2 regions of the Micromonospora sp. DT43 genome follow, and region 1 is predicted to be linked to the other one. Evidence: riboswitches for the same ligand, from Rfam matches in the RefSeq annotation. Region 1 holds a riboswitch; the other holds the start of a gene.

The links. Region 1 has a riboswitch for thiamine pyrophosphate ahead of ACLQ26_RS00475 (ECF transporter S component). Riboswitches for the same ligand answer to the same signal wherever they lie in the genome.
Region 2: another riboswitch for thiamine pyrophosphate. It lies ahead of thiE (thiamine phosphate synthase); the one in region 1 lies ahead of ACLQ26_RS00475 (ECF transporter S component).

The regions. Positions count from the first base shown of each region.
Region 1 is NZ_JBNCKR010000001.1:98,754-101,956, reverse strand. It holds gene ACLQ26_RS00485 (aminoglycoside N(3)-acetyltransferase) at 1-489, opposite strand, end outside; gene ACLQ26_RS00480 (alpha/beta fold hydrolase) at 528-1,358, opposite strand; TPP riboswitch at 1,466-1,570, shown strand; gene ACLQ26_RS00475 (ECF transporter S component) at 1,648-2,235, shown strand; gene ACLQ26_RS00470 (ABC transporter ATP-binding protein) at 2,352-3,203, shown strand, end outside.
Region 2 is NZ_JBNCKR010000001.1:761,072-764,274, reverse strand. It holds gene thiO (glycine oxidase ThiO) at 1-1,055, opposite strand, end outside; gene thiE (thiamine phosphate synthase) at 1,052-1,675, opposite strand; TPP riboswitch at 1,670-1,779, opposite strand; gene ACLQ26_RS03560 (ThuA domain-containing protein) at 2,061-3,203, shown strand, end outside.

The sequences.
Region 1 (3,203 bases):
GTCCAGGTCGTAGAGCCGGGCCAGCGGCGAGCCCGCACCGAGCATGTCGGTCAGGCCGTGCCCGGTGACCACCTCCTCGGCCATCGGCCCGAGCGCGGCGAACGACACGTGGGGATGCGCGCTGCGCAGCGCGGTGGGCCAGCACCGGACCGTCTCGGCGAACACGCCCATGTGCCGGCTCGGCGTGACAGCCGGGTCGAAGCCCGGCATCTCGGCGCGGATCAGCGGCCACCAGTCCACAGGCACCGGCGGATTACGCCACTGCGCCGGGTCGCTGTTGTCGGGGGTGTGGGTGGGCACCACGATCGTGCCGTCCGGGCCCAGCGCGTCGCGCAGGGCGAGCACCAGCGCCTGCGGCCCACCGCAGACGAAGCCCAGCGGGCGCATCCCGGCGTGCACCAGCACCGTCGAGCCGGGGCGTACACCCAGTAGGCGCAACTGCGCGGCGAGCGAGCGACGGGTGCCCAGCCCGTCGGCGGGGGTCGTCACGGCGCGCCTCCCCCCGGCGCTCGTCGGCCCGGCACGGCTCAGGCCGTCCCCGCGACCCGGGCCAGGACCGCCTCGGCCAGCGCGGCGGGCGCGGCGTCCGGGATCCAGTGGGTCACCCCGGGCAGCGGTACGAAGCGGTAGTCACCTGTGACATTGGCGGCGCACGCCTCGGCGGCGGTACGCCCGATGGCGATGTCCCTGTCGCTCCAGACGTAGGTGGTGGGCACGGCGACCGGACCGACGCTTGCCAGGTCGGTGCGGGACATGGCCCGGTACCAGTTCAGGGCTGCGGTGAGCGCGCCCGGCTCCCGCATCGGATCGGCGTAACGGTTCACCCGGGAGGCGTCGCCCACCCCGCCGAGCATCCTGCGCAGCGCCGTCGCGTGCCACGCCAGCAGCACCTTCTCGGCCTTGCCCGGCTTGCGGAACAGCGCGATGTACGACGAGCGGGCCTTCTGCTCGGTGTCGGTGCCGAGGGCGTGCGCCATGGCCGCCGGGTGTGGCACGGACACCGCCGTCAAGGTACGGACCCGATCCGGGTGCGCGGCGGCCACCGCCCAGGCCACTATCGCGCCCCAGTCGTGGCCGACGAGGTGGACGGCGTGCACACCGAGCGCGTCGAGCACGGCCACCGCGTCGGCGACCAGTTCGGGAATCCGGTACGCGGCCACCGCCTCCGGCCGGGCGTTCGGCGAGTAGCCCCGCTGGTCCAGCGCGTACGTGCGCAGCCCGGCCGCGTGCAGTGCCGGCACGACCTCGTCCCACTCGCCGCTGTGCTGCGGGAAGCCGTGCAGCAGCAGGACGGGAACGCCGTCGGACGGGCCGCCGGTGCGTACCTCGAACGTGAGACCTCGCGCGTCGACCTGCATGATCGTCAGCCTACCCAGCCGCCGCCGCGCCGGTCCGGACGCGCAGGTGACGGGCTGCCCTGCTGGGCCGTTACCCCTGGTCGGTGCTAGCGTCAGCGAGACAACTTCACATCCGACAGGGGAGCGCACAGCGCTGAGAGTGCGGGCACGCCCGCAGACCCTCGAACCTGATCTGGGTAATGCCAGCGCAGGGAGTTCGGTCGACCTCCAGCCGCGCCGTGAGTCCGGTGCCACCGGACGCGCGGCGTGCGTCTTCTCCTGGTTCGTTCCACTGAACTGGGAGCACAGCATGGACAACACCACAAGCCGTTGGCGCACCATCGACATCGTGGTCGCCTCGGTGATCGCGGTCGCCTTCGGCGTCATCTTCTGGGCCTGGGGCCTGGTCTGGAGCGCCACCGAGGGGGCTTTCGCCTTCTTCCCGCCGGCGCAGACGCTGATCTACGGCGTCTGGCTGCTGCCGGCCGTCGTCGGCGGCCTGGTCATCCGCAAGCCCGGCGCCGCGCTCTACTGCGAGACGGTGGCCGCGGTCGTCTCCGCGCTGCTCGGCAGCCAGTGGGCCGGCACGGTGATCCCCCAGGGCATCGTGCAGGGCATCGGGGCCGAGCTGGCCTTCGCCGCCTTCCGGTACCGGTCGTACCGGCTGCCGACCGCCGTGCTCGCCGGTGCGCTGACGGGTCTCAGCGCGGCGCTCTTCGACTTCTTCGTCTGGAACGTCGACTACGCGTTGGGCGACTACCGCATCCCGTACGCCCTGCTCACCATCGTCAGCGCCACCGTGATCGCCGGCGCGGGCGGTTGGCTGCTGACCCGCGCCCTGGCCAACACCGGCGCCCTGGACCGCTTCCCCGCAGGCCAAAACCGAGCCCTGATCTAACCCCCACTGCCTACCCCCACACCCACCCCGGTGATCAAGAGGTTTGCGTCATCGGAGGGCGGAATTCTGACGCAAACCTCTTGATCACGCGGCGGTAGGGCCGGGAGGGGGTGGGTGTGGGGGGCGGGGTTCTGTTGCGGGGGTTCGGGTGGCGGCATGCCGGGCGGCGGGCCTGGGCTCTGCGCGGGGTGGATCTGCGGGTGGAGGCCGGGGAGCGGATTCTGCTGCTCGGGCCATCGGGAGCCGGCAAGAGCACCCTGCTCAGCGCGCTGGCCGGACTGCTGCCCGAGGATTCCGGCGAGCAGGAGGGCACCGTCGAGATCGACGGGCTCGACCCCCGCAAGGCGCGGGAACGGGTAGGCATCGTCTTCCAGGACCCGCAGAGCCAACTGGTGATGGCGCGCAGCGGCGACGACGTCGCGTTCGGGCTGGAGAACCGGGGCGTGCCGACAGACGACATCTGGCCCCGGGTCGACGAGGCGCTGCGGCGGGTCGGTTTCCCGTACCCCCGGGACCGGCCGACGGCCGCGCTCTCCGGCGGCGAGCAGCAACGCCTCGCCCTGGCCGGCGCGCTGGCCCTGCGGCCCGGCCTCCTGCTGCTCGACGAGCCGACCGCCAACCTCGACCCGGACGGGGCCGCCCTGGTCCGACGCACGGTGGCGAGCGCGGTGGACGCCGACACCACACTGATCCTCGTCGAACACCGGGTCGCCGAGGCGCTCCCGCTTGTCGACCGGGTGATCGTCCTGGAGCCCGGCGGCGGCGTCCGCGCGGACGGAACGCCCGACGCGGTCTTCGCCGCGCACGGCGACACCCTCGCCGCCGAGGGCGTCTGGGTGCCCGGTCACCCCATCGCGCCCCGCACGGCCACCGCCGCCCCCGGCGACGTGTTGCTCACCGCCGAGCGGCTCGGCCTGCCGCCCCGGCTGGGCCCCACCGACCTGGCGGTACGCGCCGGAGAGGCCCTC
Region 2 (3,203 bases), 660 kb from region 1:
GCGAGCAGCGGGTCGGGCACGCCTGTGGTCACCAGGTCGGCGATCGTCTCGGCGGTGATCGGGGTGAGCACGATGCCGTGCCGGTGGTGCCCGGTGGCGGCCAGGACGTCCGGCCGGCCGGGCAGCGGCCCGAGGATCGGCGCGTTGTCCGGGGTGCCGGGCCGCAGACCGGCGACCGCCTCGACCAGGTCGTACTCGGTCAGCTCGGGCAGCAGGTCGACGCCGGCGCGCAGCAGCCGCTGCACGGCCCCGGCGGTGACGGTGGTGTCGGAGCGCTCCTCGACAGTCGCGCCGAGGACCACCTCGCCGTCGGCGCGGGGCACCAGGTAGACGTGCTCGCCGTCGACGTACCCCCGGATCACGTGCCGGAAGCCCGGCGCGACGCCGCCGGGCGCGCGCAGCCGCAGGATCTGGCCCTTCACCGGCCGCACGGGCAGGCCGGTGAGGGCGGCAGCCCCGCAGCCAGCGGCGACAACGGTGACCCGGGCGTCCACGTCCGACAGTCGACGGACCGGCCGTGGCACGAACGCCGCGCCGGCCCGCTGCGCGGCCGTGCGCAGCGCCGGCACCAGCAGCCGGGGGTCGACCTGGTGGTCGGTGGGCGCGAGCGCGCCGCCGCGCACCCGAGGGGCGAGCGCCGGCTCGCGGTCGCGCAGCTCGCTGGGGCGCAGCGGCGTCACGGGCAGACCCAACCCCTGTTGGTACGCCCACAGCCGGCGCGCCTCGGCCAGGTCGTCGCCTGTCAGCCCGACCATCAGGGTGCCCTCGGTGCGGTAGCCGATCTCGGCGCCGCTCGCCTCGGTCAGCTCGGCGGCGAACCCGGGCCAGCGAGCGGCGGACGCGACCAGCAGCTCGGTCAGTCGCCGCTCACCGAAGTACGCCTCGGCGACAGGGGAGAGCATTCCGGCGGCGACTGCCGACGCCCCCGACCCGGGGGCCGGGTCGTGCACCGCCACCCGTAGTCCGCGCGTGGCGCAGCGCCAGGCGATCGCGAGCCCGATCGGCCCGCCGCCCACCACCGCCACGTCCACGGCGGGGGTGGCCGATCCCGTCACGCCAGGGCCCGGAGCAGCTCGGCGGTGGCACCGGCCGGGTCGGCGGCGGCGGAGAGCGCAGCGACCACCGCCACCCCGTACGCCCCGGCGGCCCGCAGCGCCGGCACCCGGTCGGCGGTCACCCCGCCGATCGCGATGACCGGCACGTCGACGGCGTCGGCGACGGCGCGTACGCCCGCGGGCCCGATGGGATCCGGCAGGCCGTCCTTGGTGTCGGTGGCGTGGCACGGGCCGACGCCCAGGTAGCTGGCCCCTGCGGTGACCGCCGCGACAGCCGTCTGGGGTGCGCGTGCGGTGGCGCCGAGCACACCGGTCGGGCCGAGCACGTGCCGGGCGGCGGCGACCGGCAGGTCGTCGGCCCCGACGTGCCCGCCGGCGGCGCCCACCGCGAGCGCCACGTGCAGCCGGTCGTTGACCAGGCAGGTCGCTCCGTACGGGGTGCAGAGCGCCAGCACCCGGCCGGCCAGGTCGTACGCCTCGCGGTCGGTAGCGGAGTCCTCCACCCGGACCTGCACGACGAGGTCAGCGCGGGCCGCCGTGAGGGCGGCCCGGACCACTGTGAGTGGATCGCGCCCGGGTCGGGTGTCGGTGATCAGATGCAGTCGTCCAAGGGACGGCACGGCAACGCTCCTCCCTGCGCCGGCATTACCCGGATCAGGTTCGACGGTCGGGGGCTGTCAGCCCCCCTCTCAGCCCGGTACACCGGGCTCCCGTGGGTTACTTGCGTGTCACCGTACGACAGATCCGCCGGCCTGCCAAGGGAAGGGGACGCGGCGGAAACAGTTGGGCACTTTCTCCGGTCCTGTTCGGAATGTCTCCCGCCGTTGCAGAACCGTTACCCGCCGGCATCTTGCCCGACATCAATACACCAGAATTAATTTGTTCAGCGATTCGACAAAATGCCGGCGTGGACGCCCTGGCACGGTGTCCCGACCGGCTCCATCCGGGACGGTCTTCGGCGAGCCGGCCCCCGCGATTCCTGTCCACCGCGACATTGGAGGCGGCGTGTCCCGTTCTCGTCGTGCCCGTTTACCCCTCACCGCTACCCTGCTCTCCCTAGCGCTCGCCTCGACGACCCTGCTCGGGTCGCCGGCGCAGGCGGCTCCGGCCGCAGCGCAGGTCCCCCCGCGAGACGCGCAGGCCGCGGCTCCGGTCACCCAGGTGGTGCCGAAGGCACCGAAGGCCGCAGCGGCCGACCCCTACTCCGTCCTGGTCTTCTCGAAGACCGCAGGCTTCCGGCACGACGCCATCCCCACCGGCATCGCCGCCATCCAGCAACTCGGCGCGGCCAACGGGTTCACCGTGGACACCACCGAGGACGGCGCCGCGTTCAACGACGCCAACCTCGCCAAGTACAAGGCCGTGATCTGGCTCTCCACCACCGGTGACGTCCTCGACGCCGACCAGCAGGCGGCCTTCGAGCGGTACGTGAAGGCCGGCGGCGGTTACGCAGGCGTCCACGCCGCCTCGGACACCGAGTACAGCTGGGCCTGGTACGGCGACCTGGTCGGCGCGTACTTCGCCAACCACCCGCAGAACCAGCAGGCCACCGTCAAGGTGGAGGACCCCGCGCACCCGTCCACCGCCGGACTTCCGGACCGCTGGTCCCGGTTCGACGAGTGGTACAACTTCCAGACCAACCCCCGGCCGGACGTGCACGTGCTGGCCAGCCTGGACGAGAAGAGCTACACCCCGGGCGCCGGCGCGATGGGCGCCGACCACCCGACCGCGTGGTGCCAGGACTTCGACGGTGGCCGCTCCTGGTACACGGGCGGCGGGCACACCCGGGAGTCGTACGCCGAGCCCGAGTTCCTCAAGCACCTGCTCGGCGGCATCCAGACGGCGGCCGGCGTGGTCGACGCCGACTGCGGCGCCTCGAAGACCTCCAGCTTCGAGAAGATCACCCTGGACAGCAACACCAGTAATCCGATGGAGCTGGACATCGCGCCCGACGGCCGGGTCTTCTACATCGAGCGCGACGGCCGGGTGCAGATCATCAAGCCGGACACCGGCAGCACCGTCACCGCCGTCGACCTGGACGTCTTCACCGGCAACGAGGACGGCCTCATCGGCATCCGGCTCGACCCGGACTTCGCCACCAACAAGTGGGTGTATCTCTACTACGCCCCGAACGACGGCGTCACGCGC